DNA from 4 places in the Rouxiella badensis genome. Region 1 is predicted to be linked to each of the others. Evidence: predicted binding sites of a transcription regulator. Region 1 holds the regulator's gene; each other region holds the start of a gene.
The links. Region 1 encodes LexA, which represses DNA repair genes until DNA is damaged. Its sites were predicted from a motif close to TNCTGTATGTACATACAGNA; they were not measured.
Positions count from the first base shown of each region.

Region 2: the regulator LexA is predicted to act here: its motif matches at 2,064-2,083, upstream of O1V65_RS10995 (metal-dependent hydrolase).
Region 3: the regulator LexA is predicted to act here: its motif matches at 1,428-1,447, upstream of dinB (DNA polymerase IV).
Region 4: the regulator LexA is predicted to act here: its motif matches at 1,585-1,604, upstream of O1V65_RS12245 (DNA translocase FtsK 4TM domain-containing protein).

Region 1 covers NZ_CP114062.1:3,710,134-3,714,162, reverse strand. The annotation lists gene plsB (glycerol-3-phosphate 1-O-acyltransferase PlsB) at 1-1,215, opposite strand, end outside; gene O1V65_RS17125 (diacylglycerol kinase) at 1,342-1,710, shown strand; gene lexA (transcriptional repressor LexA) at 1,816-2,424, shown strand; gene dinF (MATE family efflux transporter DinF) at 2,596-3,945, shown strand.
Region 2 covers NZ_CP114062.1:2,378,688-2,382,716, forward strand. The annotation lists gene hxpB (hexitol phosphatase HxpB) at 1-82, shown strand, start outside; gene kduI (5-dehydro-4-deoxy-D-glucuronate isomerase) at 308-1,144, shown strand; gene kduD (2-dehydro-3-deoxy-D-gluconate 5-dehydrogenase KduD) at 1,191-1,952, shown strand; gene O1V65_RS10995 (metal-dependent hydrolase) at 2,102-2,659, shown strand; gene O1V65_RS11000 (L-cystine transporter) at 2,853-4,029, shown strand, end outside.
Region 3 covers NZ_CP114062.1:64,864-68,892, forward strand. The annotation lists gene O1V65_RS00550 (class II glutamine amidotransferase) at 1-475, shown strand, start outside; gene dpaA (peptidoglycan meso-diaminopimelic acid protein amidase) at 446-1,171, opposite strand; gene dinB (DNA polymerase IV) at 1,469-2,527, shown strand; gene pepD (beta-Ala-His dipeptidase) at 2,602-4,029, opposite strand, start outside.
Region 4 covers NZ_CP114062.1:2,642,572-2,646,600, reverse strand. The annotation lists gene trxB (thioredoxin-disulfide reductase) at 1-445, opposite strand, end outside; gene lrp (leucine-responsive transcriptional regulator Lrp) at 1,049-1,543, shown strand; gene O1V65_RS12245 (DNA translocase FtsK 4TM domain-containing protein) at 1,670-4,029, shown strand, end outside.

The DNA.
Region 1 (4,029 bases):
AATCGTCATGGAGAGCGTGCCGGTCTTTGGCTCTAACAGGCGACCGGTACGCGAACGTCCACCTTCCACGAAGTATTCGACCGAATAACCGCGGCTGAACAGCTCGCCGAGATATTCCCGGAACACCGTCGAATAGAGTTTGTTGCCTTTAAAGGTACGACGAATAAAGAACGCGCCCAGGCGGCGGAAGATAGGTCCGGCCGGCCAGAAGTTCAGGTTGATCCCTGCCGCGATGTGCGGAGGCACCAAGCCTTGATGATAGAGCACGTAAGACAGCAGCAGGTAGTCCATGTGGCTGCGGTGGCAAGGCACATAAACAATCTCCTGACCGTCCAGAGCCAGCTGACGCACACGCTCGGCGTTATGAACGTTGATCCCTTTATACAGACGGTTCCAGGTCCAGCTCAGCACGCGGTCAGAAAGGCGAACCGCTTCATAATTGAAGTCGGCGGCAATCTCTTCCATTAGGTCAATGGCGTTTTGCTGGGCCTTGTCGTGGGAGATTTTTTTGCTACGTGCTTCATCTTCAACGGCTTTTTCAATCGCTTTGGAGGCCAGTAGCTTGTTGAACAAGTCCTGACGAACCGGAAGACGGGGGCCGACTGCGGCCAGACGCTGACGCGAGAAATGCATACGCGCAACGCGGGCGAGCTTGTGGGCGATGGTTTTGTCGGTACCGTGTTGGGTGGCCATATCGCGCAGCGACACGGTGTTAGAGAAGCGAACAAAGCTGTCGCGGCCTAACCACAGCACGGCAAAGAATTTCTGAATGCCGTTCAACACGCGCAGATGCGGAGTTTCCTGACCTTCACGGCCCGGCGCGCGGCCAAACATCACCGAAACAGGCAGCATCTGAATATCAAGATTCGGATTATTTCGGTGCAGGTCCAGATAGTCATGGAACAGCTTCACCGATTCCTGTTTAGGCTGATAATAGGAGAAAACACGTGGCCCTTCACCGATGAAAACGTGACTCGGCAGTTGAACGCCGTCTATTTCCAGAGGAATGAGCGGGTCGGGCAGATTCTGCGCGAGGCATTGTGCCCGCAGTGTCAGAAGATCGGCCTTGGAGTTGTACGGCAAAACATACAGAATTGGACGCGTTGGATCTAAACGCAACTCCGTCACGGGATCTGTAGGAATGACCTTGCTTCTTACCAGCAAATTTAGCGGTAAATTCAGTAAGGTATAATAAAGTCTACGCCATCCTGACATAAAAAACGTAAAGCCTCTTGTTAGCAATTCGCCGCAAGGATACCAGAAAGCAGGTATGAGATCTGTGGTGATAGGACAACGAATTCAGGCTAAAATGCCTAAAAATCACATTAAGACTTAAAAATAATGGCAAATCAGGTCACTGGGTTTACCCGAATTTATAAGGCAGCCGGCTATTCTATCAAGGGAATTACCGCCGCCTGGAAGCATGAAGCCGCATTCCGTCAGGAAGCTATCGTCGTTGTCCCCGCCATCTTACTGGCATTTTACCTTGATGTTAGCAGCATCGAACGAATATTAATGGTTGGCGCACTCATTTTAGTGCTGGTTGTTGAATTACTGAACAGTGCGGTAGAAGCGGCAATCGACCGAATTGGCTCTGAAATACACCCACTTTCTGGGCGTGCGAAGGATATGGGTTCCGCTGCTGTTTCAATCACCATTGGCTTTGCGCTTTTCACCTGGGCAGTCATCCTGGTGCCGCACTGGCTTTGAATATTTCATACTTCTTAATGTCTGTTTTTGCAGATTCTTAGGTTTTAATTCCGCCAGTACCTGTATATACTCACAGCTGGACTGTATAAACAACCAGGGGGCGGAATGAAAGCTTTAACGACCAGACAACAAGAGGTCTATGACCTTATACGCGATCATATTTCGACCACGGGTATGCCGCCAACACGTGCAGAAATTGCCACCCGTCTGGGATTCCGCTCGCCTAACGCCGCTGAAGAACACCTGAAAGCGCTGGCACGTAAAGGCGTTATCGAGATTGTTTCCGGCGCTTCTCGCGGCATTCGTTTGCTGATGGAAGAAGAAGCCGGGCTACCGCTGATTGGCCGCGTGGCCGCCGGTGAGCCATTACTGGCGACTCAGCATATTGAAGGGCACTATCAGGTTGACCCAGGTATGTTCAAACCGAGCGCCGACTTCCTGCTGCGTGTCAGCGGCATGTCGATGCGTGATATTGGTATTTTAGACGGCGACCTTCTGGCGGTTCACAAAACGCAGGACGTCCGTAACGGGCAGGTTGTTGTCGCACGCATTGACGACGAAGTGACCGTTAAGCGTCTTAAAAAGCAGGGCAATACCGTGCAGCTGCTGCCTGAAAACAGCGAGTTCGAACCTATTGTGGTCGATCTTCGCGAGCAAAACTTTAGCATTGAAGGACTGGCGGTCGGCGTTATCCGCAACGGCGACTGGATCTAATCAGCCTCCGCTTTTGGCGTTAGCCATTTACACAGTCTCGTTTTGCCTGTCGCCCCTTCATTGGGGCGATATTGTTTCTGTCACACGAAGACCTGTTATTCATAAGCCGTTGTTGTTTATATAATCCGTTAAACCACGAATCGTCATCACAGCCTGGGCTCTCACACCATTATGCGATCGCTTTTCTCTTTGCCTGCTTTAAGAAAAACCTTTCTAAGCCCTGCCGACAAGGCGCTCTGGCTTCTCGCCCTCCCGATGATCTTCTCCAACATTACCGTGCCCTTGCTGGGTTTGGTTGATACAGCAGTGATTGGTCATCTTGATAGCCCTGATTATCTTGGCGGTGTCGCCGTCGGGGCAATGGTCACCAGCTTCCTATTTATGCTATTGCTCTTCCTGCGTATGAGCACCACCGGAATGACCGCGCAGGCGCTGGGGGCGCGGAATAACCTTCTGCTGGCCCGCGCGTTCGTGCAGCCGTTTTTGTTGGCACTGATTGCCGGTACGCTCATTTTCCTGTTTCGCCAGCCGTTGATTTCCGCCGCATTGCACATCGTGGGCGGCAGTCAGGCGGTGCTCCAGCAGGCGCAAATATTCCTCTCGATTCGCTGGTATAGCGCCCCTGCGTCGCTGGCGAACCTAGTGATTCTCGGCTGGTTGCTCGGGGCCCAGTATGTGCGTGCGCCGGTCATCATGCTGATAGTAGGCAATCTGCTTAACGTTATTCTTGACCTGTGGCTGGTGGTCGGGTTGGGATGGAACGTCAAGGGTGCGGCCGTTGCTACCGCCTGCTCCGAATATGCCACGCTGGCTTTGGGACTGTGGCTAGTTTCCATTGTGATGAGAAGACACGGAATAAGTATTGAGCTGCTGAAAGACGCATGGCGCGGCAATCTGCGCCAGCTGATCGCGCTTAATCGGGACATTATGCTGCGTTCCCTGCTGGTGCAGCTGTGCTTCTCTTCCCTTACTATCATCGGTGCGCGACTCGGGACGGAGATCGTTGCCGTCAACGCCGTGCTGATGAACCTGCTCACCTTGACCGCCTTTGCGCTCGACGGCTTTGCCTACGCGGTCGAGGCACATTCCGGGGAGGCGTTTGGCGCGAAAGACGAGAGTAAGCTGCTGCACGTGTGGCACGCGGCCTGTCGACAGGCCGGACTGGTCGCGCTTGGCTTCGCTGTGGTGTATGCGCTGGCCGGTGAGCAAATTGTCAATCTGCTCACCTCAATTGCCGACCTAAGAACGCTGGCCGACCGCTATCTTGGCTGGCAGATTATCTTACCGCTGGTGGGCGTATGGTGTTATCTGCTCGATGGCATGTTTATTGGCGCAACGCGTGGAAAAGAAATGCGCAACAGCATGGCGGTCGCCGCCGCAGGTTACGCGTTGACATTACTGGCGTTACCCACGCTGGGTAACCACGCTCTCTGGCTCGCCGTGGCGGTCTTTCTGTCGCTGCGGGGCGTGGCGTTAGGCTGGATTTGGCGACGCCACTGGCAAAAAGGCACCTGGATTTAAATGCTTTGGATTAATCCTAGTTATGCTCTTAATTCCTGTTTAAGCCTGAAATACTGAAATTAGCGACTACAATTAGAACTGTTG
Region 2 (4,029 bases), 1.3 Mb from region 1:
CCTCCGTTGGTCGCTGGCCGACGTGAAACTAGCATCACTGGCCGAGCTCACGGCGGAAGACCTCGGCCTGTTTAATCACTAAACACAGTGCATCATCAAACGACGGGCCACAGCGCCCGTCTTTTTTTGCTTGAGGTCCGAGAAAAGTCACAAAGTTTGCGTGCACCCACAAAAATTAAAACAGCATTTCATTTTTATTGAATTATTAGTCCAACGATCCTATGCTTCTCTCAGCAACGAAAACCGAGTGTGGAAATCGTCATGCGCTTTCCGCGTTTTATTTTGTTTACGTAGAAGAGGCAACGACATGCAAGTCCGTCAAAGTATTCATAGCGATCACGCCAAACAACTCGATACCGCAGGACTGCGCCGTGAGTTTCTGATCGAGAAAATTTTCGAGAAAAATGCCTATACGATGACTTACAGCCACATTGACCGCATCATCGTCGGCGGCGTTATGCCGATCGAAAAAACCGTCACCGTGGGCGATGAAGTCGGAAAACAACTGGGCGTCAGCTATTTTCTGGAACGTCGTGAACTGGGCGTCATTAATATCGGTGGACCAGGCTTGATTGTTGTCGACGGAAAAACCTATGAAATCGGCAAGGAAGAGGCGCTTTACGTCGGCAAAGGCGCAAGACAGGTCGAATTTAGCAGCGTCGATGCACAGCACCCGGCTAAGTTCTATTACAACAGCGCCCCGGCGCATACCCGCTTCCCGGACAAGAAAGTTACGCTGGCCGAGGCGTCACCGCAGACGCTGGGCGATCCGGCGAGCAGTAACCGTCGTACTATCAATAAGTTCCTGGTACCTGACGTGCTGGAAACCTGCCAACTGACCATGGGCCTGACCAAACTCGAGGAAGGCAACCTGTGGAACACCATGCCTTGCCACACTCACGATCGTCGTATGGAAGTCTATTTCTACTTCGATATGGATGAAGAAACTGCGGTGTTTCACATGATGGGTGAGCCACAGGAGACACGCCACCTGCTGGTGCACAACGAGCAGGCAGTTATCTCGCCAAGCTGGTCGATTCATGCCGGTGTCGGCACTAAGCGCTACACCTTTATCTGGGGCATGGTCGGCGAAAATCAGGTATTTAACGACATGGATCAGGTTCCGGTCAGCGCACTCCGATAAGGCGTTTAACTGACCTCCACCGCATAAGCAGAGACGAGAAACGATTATGGTGCTGAACAGCTTTGATCTTGAAGGAAAAGTGGCGCTGGTCACCGGCTGTAATACCGGCCTTGGCCAGGCAATGGCGGTGGGCCTTGCGCAGGCCGGTTGCGACATCATTGGCGTAAACCGCTCTGAGCCGAATGAAACACTCGATCAGGTGCACGCCCTCGGGCGGCGCTTCCTGGACTTACGTGCCGATCTGACCAGCATTGAAGCTATTCCTCGGCTGCTTGAAAGCGCCGTTAGCGAACTCGGCCATATCGATATTCTGGTCAATAATGCCGGTATCATTCGCCGCGAGGATGCGCTGAAATTCAGCGAGAAGGACTGGGATGACGTGATGAACGTCAACAGCAAGACGCTGTTCTTTATGGCGCAGGCAGTGGCGAGGCAGTTTATCAAGCAGGGGCGCGGCGGAAAGATAATCAATATTGCGTCGATGCTGTCGTATCAGGGCGGGATCCGCGTGCCGTCTTATACGGCGTCTAAAAGCGCCGTAATGGGGATCACCCGCCTGCTCGCCAACGAATGGGCGAAATATAATATTAACGTCAACGCCATTGCCCCCGGCTATATGGTTACCAACAATACCGAACAGTTGCGTGCCGACGAGGGGCGCAGTCAGGAGATTCTCGACCGCATTCCCGCCGGGCGATGGGGTGAACAGGAGGATATTATGGGACCGGTGGTGTTTCTGGCATCGGGCGCCTCTGACTACGTTAATGGTTACACGCTGGCGGTAGACGGCGGCTGGCTGGCGAGATAGCGATAAAATCGCTCATTACACTGTCACCGACACACTATTTTTCATTTATTATTCAAATAATTGACAAATAGTTACAGCGTAACACCTTCCGCATAAAAAGGCTTTCATCTATACTGGATAAAATAACAGTTATTCAGTTCGGATGCATTATGACTGCGGAAGGTCATCTCATTTTTTCAATTGCTTGCGCAGTCTTTGCTAAAAAAGCTGAGCTGTCGCCTGAGCTTGCTCACGGTGACTGGTGGCATATTATCCCTGCCTCACTGCTCACCTCGCTGCTGCCCGATATCGATCACCCTAAATCTCTGCTTGGGCAACGCCTGAAATGGATTTCGGCGCCTATCGCCCGTATGTTTGGGCATCGAGGATTCACCCATAGCCTGCTGGCCGTCGCCGCAGGGGTGTTTTTACTGAAAACCCGCCTGCCGCATGACTGGGTTATTCCAATTGATGCGCTGCACGGCATGGTGATAGGCTATCTCAGCCACATTATTGCCGATATGCTAACTCCTGCGGGTGTGCCTCTGCTGTGGCCCTGCCGCTGGCGTTTCCGTCTGCCGCTGATCCAAAGTCAGAAAGGCAACCAGCTTGAGCGCACCTTCTGCCTGCTGATGGTCGGACTTACCCTGTTCTGGCCGAACTGGACGCCTATCATTGATGCGGTCAATCCGCACGGTCTTAACTTCATTTTGAAGTATTTGACTTAATGTCGGCGAACAAGCCGCCAAATAGCGCGTAATTCATACAAAAAAAAGCCAAAAGTAATAGCCTATTCCTTTTGGCTATAAGTATCCCTCCGGCCTATCTGGTAATCTACGCGCATTGTAATACGCTGGTGCCCCCTTCTAAAGGCAGCATTCTTAAAGCATTGTTCGTTAAGTTATCTCTGGAGCTCTAGGTATGAATCTTCCGCTCGTACTAAACGTAGTGGTATTTGTTGTCCTTCTTTTATTGCTGGCAAAATCGAGCCGCAAGCAGTGGAGTCTGGCAAAGAAAGTCCTTGTAGGCTTGTTGGTCGGCGTGGTGTTTGGTCTGGCGTTACAGCTGATCTATGGTTCTGACAGCGCTATTCTGAAAAACTCTATTCCGTGGTTTAATATTGTGGGTAACGGCTACGTACAGCTGCTGCAAATGATTGTTATGCCGCTGGTATTTGTGTCTATTCTCAGCGCGGTTGCCCGCCTGCACAATGCCTCTTCACTGGGTAAAATCAGTTTCCTGACCATCGGCACGCTGCTGTTCACTACGCTGATTGCCGCACTGGTCGGCGTCTTCGTGACCAAGCTGTTTGGCCTGACCGCCGAAGGTCTGGTACAAGGCTCGCAGGAAACCGCACGTCTTGCCGCTATTCAGACCAACTATATTGGCAAGGTTGCCGATTTGACCGTGCCACAGATGGTGCTGTCATTTATCCCAAAAAACCCGTTTGCCGACCTGACCGGTGCAAGCCCAACCTCAATCATCAGCGTAGTGATTTTCTCCGCTTTCGTCGGTGTTGCTGCGCTTCAGCTGGTGAAAGACGATGCCGAAAAAGGGCCTAAGGTGCTTGCCTTCATCGACATCATGCAGTCTTGGGTGATGAAGCTGGTTCGTCTGGTGATGAAACTGACCCCTTATGGCGTGATGGCGCTGATGACCAAAGTGGTTGCCGGCTCCAACATTCATGACATCATCAAGCTCGGCAGCTTCGTGGTCGCCTCCTATCTGGGTCTGGCGATTATGTTCGCCGTCCACGCCCTGCTGTTGTCCTTTACCGGCGTTAATCCCGCGAAGTTCTTCCGTAAAGTGTGGCCGGTGCTGTCTTTCGCCTTCACCAGTCGCTCAAGTGCCGCCACCATTCCGTTGAGCGTAGAAGCACAAACTCGTCGTTTGGGCATTCCTGAGTCAATCGCCAGCTTCGCCGCCTCTTTTGGTGCCACCATCGGTCAGAACGGCTGTGCTGGCCTGTATCCAACCATGCTGGCGGTGATGGTCGCACCTACCGTGGGTATCAACCCGTTTGAACCGATGTGGATTGCCACACTGGTCGGTATCGTCACGCTCAGTTCAGCGGGCGTTGCGGGCGTAGGCGGCGGTG
Region 3 (4,029 bases), 1.4 Mb from region 1:
ATGGGGCCGTAACTGGACTTATGCGCACAACGGCCAGCTGCGAGGTTATCGCCAGCTAGACACCGGCACCTTGCGCCCGGTCGGACAAACCGACAGCGAATACGCATTCTGCTGGCTGCTGCACAAATTAACCCAACGTTATCCGCGCACGCCGCGCAGTTGGCCGTCGGTGTTTCGCTATATTGCCTCACTGGCGGATGAGCTACGTCAGAAGGGCGTGTTTAATATGCTGTTGTCGGATGGGCATTTTGTGATGGCGTACTGCTCGACCAATCTTCACTGGATAACCCGTCGTGCCCCCTTTGGCAAGGCGACACTGTTGGATCAGGACGTGGAAATTGATTTTCAGCAGCAGACGACGCCGGATGATGTTGTCACGGTCATTGCGACCCAGCCGCTGACGGGCAATGAAACCTGGAACAAGATTGCTCCAGGCGAGTTTGCATTATTTCACTGTGGCGAACGCCAGCTGTGAAGGCTGTGGCGTCAAGGCCTGTGACTGATTAACCACGTAATTGCCGTTGATCACTGAAACGCTCGGCGGCTGGTGGTATTTCTGGAAGTAGGCATAGCCAGGCTGCAGCTGACGCCAGAAATTGATGTAGTAAGAGCCTCTGTGCAACTGCATGTTGGAGTCGGTCATCTTGAACGGGTAGATGCTAATTTCAACGTTGCGCTGACCATTGTCGAACGCCGCCTGAACGTAGTTATAAATCACATTCATGTAGGCATCGGTCATTGCATAGCAGCCGATAGAAAGACAGTTACCGTGGATCATCAGATATTTACCTGAATAACCCTGAGCGCGGTCATAATCATTCGGGAAGCCGATATTAATAGCGCGATAGAAACGGCTGTCTGGCTTCAAGTGATGAATATCGATGTTATAAAAACCTTCTGGGCTTTTAAAATCGCCTTCACGACGTTTGTTGCCTAATCCACCTGAAAAATCACAAATGCGATACGCACCCACTAGCTGGAATTTATCTTCGACTTTGGCATAGAGTTCGAGAGTACGCTCTTGCTTAAATATCTGAATATAAACGGGTGAACCTAATAATTGCTGTTTAACACCACTCTCAACCGGGACCTGTTCGCTGGCGACAGCGGTGCTCACGGCAAAAAAGGGCAAACTGAAAAGCATCGCAAGCAGCAGCGCGATTCTGACCATTCTTAATCCTGCTTTATATACAACTCTATTATTTATTATCCGCAAACCAGACGTCGCGGACTGCCACTGATATTCACTAACCTTGAACGCAGCCATCTTAATACTGATTAATTTTTTATCAATGGTAAGAAATGTAATTTATTTCTATAACGGGCTAAAAAAAGCCTTTATTTGCAGCTTTTTACAAAACTCCCACAAATTAAGCTAAATTAAAGCGATTAATAGCCCGCGGTGAAGGCTTGAGATTTGGTAAGCTCACTGTATACTTATACAGTTATCAGAAAGCGGAGGGGGGCTATGCGCAAGATCATTCACGTCGACATGGACTGCTTTTTCGCCGCCGTTGAAATGCGCGACGATCCCTCACTGCGCGATATCCCGCTGGCCATCGGCGGCAGTAAAGAGCGGCGTGGGGTGATAAGCACCGCGAACTATCCGGCGCGACGCTACGGCGTACACAGTGCCATGTCCACCGCGATGGCACTCAAGCTGTGTCCGCATCTAAAAGTCATTCCCGGCAGGGGGGAAGCCTATAAAGAAGCGTCGCGGCATATTCGGCAGATTTTCTCTCGTTATACTCCGCTGATTGAACCGCTTTCTCTCGACGAAGCCTATCTCGACGTCACCAACAGCCCGCACTGTAGCGGCTCGGCGACGCTGATTGCCAGCGAGATCCGCCAGGCCATTTCCGACGAGCTTAATCTCACCGCGTCGGCGGGTATTGCGCCCATCAAATTTTTAGCGAAAATCGCCTCTGATCTGAACAAGCCCAACGGACAGTTCGTCATCACGCCGGACAAGGTGGCCGATTTTTTGCAAGATCTGCCGCTGGCTAAAATTCCTGGCGTTGGGAAAGTCACGGCGGCCAAACTCGAAGAGCAGGGGCTTATCACCTGTGGGGATGTACAGCGCTATGATGTGGCGCTGTTGCTGAAAAGGTTTGGCAAGTTTGGTCGGGTACTTTGGGAGCGCTGTCAGGGAATCGACGAACGTGAGATTTCAGCTGAGCGCCTGCGTAAATCGGTCGGCGTCGAACGTACACTGGCGGAAGATATTCACGACTGGGAAAGCTGTGTGGCGCTGATTGAGCGTTTATATCCCGAGCTTGAGACGCGTTTGACCCGCGTGAGCCCCAGTCTGCGTATCGCGCGTCAGGGCGTTAAACTCAAATTCCATGATTTTCAGCAAACGACGCAGGAGCATGTCTGGCCGATACTCAATAAAGATGATTTGCTCAAGGTGGCGAGAGAAGCCTGGGAAATGCGTCGGGGAGGGCGAGGCGTCAGGCTGGTCGGACTGCACGTCACGCTACAGGATCCGCAAATAGAACGGCAGCTTTTATTACCCTGGGAATAAAAATCCCCATCATCCTTCACGCAGCCAACGCACTTGCTGCCTGAAATCTAATGGGGATTGACGCATTTTAGAAATTAACCGCGTTCTGGAATTGCCTTCAGCAGCGCCGTCAACAGCTGCCAATACAGGTCAACGCTGCCGATGTGCACTTGCTCATCCGGCGAGTGAGGTCCGGTAATGGTCGGCCCAATCGAGACCATATCCATCTCCGGATAAGGCTTCTTGAACAGACCACATTCCAGGCCTGCGTGGATAACCATGATGTTCGGGGTTTTATTGAACAGACCCTGATAGATTTCGCGAACCTGCGCCATCACCGGTGATTCCGGATCGGGTTTCCAGCCTGGATAGCCGCCTTTCGGCTTGGTGATTGCGCCCGCCAGCTGGCCTACGGAAGTCAGCATGCTCACCACGTAGTCTTTACCGCTATCGATAAGAGAACGAATTAGGCAGATGATTTCTGCTTCGCCTTCTTTCATCGTAACAACGCCAACGTTGAGGGAGGTTTCAACTACGCCTTTTACGTCATCGCTCATGCGGATCACGCCGTTTGGCGTCGCGTTCAGCAGGCCCAGGAAACGGCTCTGGCTGTCTTTATTCAGCGCTTGGGTGCTGGTTGCGAAGTCTTCAACCAACAGCTTGATGTTTTTCTCAACGGCCGCCAGTTCAAACTGTACGGTTGCCAGGAATTCATCAGCGGCAGCTTTGAACGCTTCGACCTTGTCGGCTGGAACGGCCAACTGCGCGATAGCTTCGCGCGGGATGGCGTTACGCAGCGTGCCGCCGGTGAAGTCCAGCAGACGTACGTTCAGTTTCTCGGCATGTTCGCACAGGAAACGGGCCAGCAGCTTGTTAGCGTTGCCCAGACCCAGGTGAATTTCAGCACCGGAGTGGCCGCCTTTCAGGCCTTTCAGCGTCAGCTTCAACGGAGTGAAACCCGCCGGTACCGCTTCACGTTGCAGAGGCAGGGTGGTGATAAAGTCGATACCCCCGGCGCAACCCATGTAGATCTCACCCTCGGTTTCCGAGTCGGTGTTGATCAGAATTTCAGCCTGCAGCCAGTTTGGCTGGAGTCCAAATGCGCCATCCATACCGGCTTCTTCGGTCATGGTCAGCAGCACTTCCAGCGGGCCGTGCTCAACGCTTTTATCAACCAGTGCTGCCAGAGCAGACGCCAGACCGATGCCGTTATCGGCTCCCAGCGTGGTGCCGCGTGCTTTAACCCAGCCGTTATCAACGTAGGGCTGAATAGGATCTTTCAGGAAGTCATGAACGGTGTCGTTGTTTTTTTGTGGAACCATGTCAAGGTGCGCTTGCAGCACAACTGGTTTACGGTTTTCCATGCCTGCCGTTGCGGGCTTGCGCAGCAGGATATTGCCCACCTGGTCGCGCTCTGCATGGATACCTTGTTCGGCGGCCCAGTCTACAATGTGTTTTGCCAGCTCTTCTTCATGATAAGAAGGATGAGGAATAGAGCAAACTTTAGCAAAAATATCCCACAA
Region 4 (4,029 bases), 1.1 Mb from region 1:
CCTTCTGGTTGCGATAGAAGAAACCGTCGCAGGTTGCGCAGGCAGAAACGCCGCGACCTTTGAAGGACTCTTCTGAAGGCAGACCGAGGTAGCGTGCCGATGCGCCTGTCGCGATGACCAGCGCGTCACAGGTGTACTCTTCGCTGTCACCGAACAGACGGAACGGGCGAGTCTGGAAGTCGACGCGATTAATATGGTCAAAAATGATTTCCGTATTAAATTTTACCGCGTGCTCGTGCATACGTTCCATCAGGCCTGGTCCAGTTAAACCTTCAGGATCTCCCGGCCAATTTTCCACTTCCGTGGTGGTGGTCAATTGACCGCCTTTTTCGATGCCGGTGATGAGAACCGGCTTCAGGTTGGCGCGCGCAGCATAAACTGCGGCGGTGTAACCCGCAGGGCCGGAGCCTAAAATCAATAACTTACTATGTTTTACTGTACCCATGGGAAATTCATCTCCGTGATGGCGAACTACGTGATGATAGGGATTGTAGGGAAAAGTGCGGCGTAAAAAAAGCATACTCCGATGTTGTTAGCGATTTGTCTGATAGTTTTTACCTGTAATCGCAGGTAAAAATGATTTTGGTATGAGTTTCTCTTTTTACTTTTGTTATTGTTCAATCTGAAAAGACAGCGAAAAAGGACGTTGAGGGTTTTCAATCTGGCACGTTCTTCTGATTTTGCTTCTTTTGCTTTGACAATCCGCTGTGCATTTGCGAAAACATCTAGGTAAGAAGAAATTAAACGCCAGCTTGTGTCTCAAAATTACGCAATGTGATGCCGGTTTACCCGTTGTGGGTATTGCAGTGTTCACTTTTTAGACATCGGCAGCTACGAGTTTAGGTTTTATTGCGCCTAATTAGTCACTTAGCGTTATTTCTTTTTTTGGCTTCACTAAAAAAATTCGTTTTCTTCTGACAGGGGCAAGACGTCTTAAGGTGAGTCGCAACCTATAAAAAACAGGTCTTCGCTTAGGATAAACCCTTATTACATTGAAGTTGGTTAGGGTATGGCAAGTGCATGGAAGGACATCAGAGAGATAATAATAATGGTAGATAACAAGAAACGTCCGGGAAAAGATCTCGACCGCATTGACCGTAACATTCTTAATGAGCTGCAAAAGGATGGCCGGATCTCTAACGTTGAGCTTTCCAAGCGTGTAGGTTTGTCGCCTACGCCATGTCTGGAACGCGTTCGTCGTCTGGAACGTCAGAATTTCATTCATGGGTACACTGCGTTGCTTAATCCACACTATCTGGATGCTTCGTTGCTGGTTTTCGTTGAGATTACCCTCAACCGTGGTGCACCGGATGTGTTTGAGCAATTCAATGCAGCAGTACAAAAACTAGAAGATATTCAGGAGTGTCACCTGGTTTCTGGGGACTTCGACTACTTGTTGAAAACCCGTGTACCTGACATGTCTGCTTACCGTAAACTGCTGGGCGAAACGCTGCTTCGTTTACCTGGCGTTAACGACACCCGTACCTACGTGGTAATGGAAGAAGTGAAACAGACTAACCGCCTGGTCATTAAGACTCGGTAAGTAAAAGGTACAGGTGCAAAACCTAATTAATTTAGCTACACTCCTGTGTATCCATACAGCTCTGGCGTCGGGAACTTTTCTCGGCGCTATCGCTATTTCAGTTCACAGGAACCTGGAGAGCCTTTCTTGAGCCAGGAATATACAGAAGATAAAGACGTTACCCTGAAAAAACTCAGCAGCAGCCGCCGTATTCTGGAGGCCTTGCTGGTTGTGGTAGCGGTGTTTGCTGTTTACCTTATGGCAGCACTACTCAGTTTCAATCCGTCCGACCCGAGCTGGTCTCAAACCTCTTGGCACGGTCCTATCCATAATTTGGGTGGCGGTGTCGGAGCTTGGATGGCCGATACGCTATTCTTCATTTTTGGCGTGTTGGCGTATGCCATTCCGCCAATCATGATCTGCCTTTGCTGGGCCTCTTTCCGCCAGCGAGACAGTCAGGAATATATCGACTTTTTCACTCTGTCATTACGTCTGATAGGGACGCTGGCGCTCGTTATTACGTCATGCGGTCTTGCGTCACTTAACATTGATGACCTCTATTACTTCGCTTCTGGCGGCGTGATAGGCAGTCTGCTGGGCACAGCCATGACGCCGTGGTTCAACAACGTAGGGGGCACGCTGGTGCTGCTTTGCGTGTGGGCCGCCGGTCTGACGCTGTTTACCGGCTGGTCATGGCTGACGATCGCCGAGAAAATTGGCGGCGCGGTGCTAGGGGTGACCACCTTTATGACCAACCGCTCTCGCCGTGACGACGACTACGACTACGACGATCGCCATGACCATGACGATCCGCTGCTTGACGACGAAGAACATCCTGTTCGCGCGCCGGTTTCCGCTGCGCCAGCGGTTGCTGTGTCTGCCGCCGCTCTGGCTGCCGAAGACGATGACGTCCTGTTCTCCGCGCCTTCAGTGCACGGCACGCCGGTCGCACCTCAGGCCGCTGCAGCGGTTAATGCTGCGCCGCAGTCTGAGGTTGAGCCGGTCGCCCCTGTGCATCAGGAACCTGCTGCCGTCACGCCGGCACCTGTGCAGCCACAGGCCCCGGTACAGCAGTATTCATCTGTTCAACAGGTCTCTGTGCAACCTTTACCCGTGCAACAGCAGGCACCGACGCCGGCTGTCAACGATGCGCAACAGCCTGGACATCCAGAAACGCCACCGCTTTACAGCTTCGAATTGCCGGAAGAAACGCCTGCACCGAGAAACGTTCAGCCTTCCGCGACTTCTCGTCGCTTTGATGAGCCGCAGTTGGGCGACTGGAATCAGGTCACTGAACCGCATCACGAGCGTTCACCGTTTGATTTCAATGCTGCCCCAGAAGTGGCGAGTATTGCCGCAACGGCGGCGCTGGCAACCGGTTTGGCGCAGGCAGGGAAATCTGCCGCCGCCGAGGCTGGCAATACCTTTATGCCCGCGTTCAGCGCAGTCAGTGATGAGAATCCGCAAATCAAGAAAGGCTTCGGCCCTGAGCTACCTCGTCCGAATCCTGTCAAGCTTCCAACGCGCCGTGAGCTAGCTTCCTATGGCATCAAGCTGCCGTCGCAACGTATCGCCGAGCAGCAGGAGCAGGAAGCCGCACGCCGTGCGCAGGAAGCACAGGTTCAGCAAGAGCAGGCTGCATCCCACTCGGTTGAGGACCAAGAGGCGATGCAGGAAGCCGCGCTCAGGCAGGCATTTGTCGATCAACAGAATCAGCGCTACGGCCAGACCGAGAGCCAGGCTTTCGAACAGGCAAGCGAAGAAACAGTAGACGATGAAGATGCGCTGTTACAGGCTCAACTGCGTCAGGAATTTGCCGCACGTGAGCAGGCGCGTTACCAAACTGCCGAACCTGAGCAGGCGCACGTTCAGCCTTATCAGGAGACCACTTTCCGTCAGGAAGTGCCTCAGTACGATCAGGCTGCGCGCGTGAGCCCGGTGTCGAGCCAGAATATTAGCACCCACGACGCCTTCAATTTCTCTCCGATGGCTGATTTGGTTGACGATACGCCGGTCGAGCCGCTGTTTACGCTCTCTCCGCAGGTTGATGAGTCAAGGCAACCTTCTGCCTACAGTCAAAGTGCACCTTCTGCGCCGATTGAGACTTCGCAGCCCGTCGAGCCGCAGAAACCGCAGATGGACAGCCTAATTCACCCTGCGTTGATGCGTAACGAGCATCCTGTCAGCAGACCGACCACGCCATTGCCAAGCCTTGATCTCCTGACCTCGGCCCCGGCAACGGAAGAACCGGTCGACATGTTTGCGCTTGAGCAAACGGCGCAGCTCATTGAAGCCCGTCTGAATGACTATCGCATCAAGGCCGAAGTGGTCGACAAGCTGCCTGGCCCAGTCATCACCCGTTTCGAACTTGATCTGGCACCGGGCGTAAAAGCGGCACGTATTTCAAACCTGTCTCGCGACCTCGCACGTTCACTGTCTACCGTGGCCGTACGTATCGTCGAGGTTATTCCAGGCAAGCCTTACGTCGGCCTGGAGCTGCCAAACAA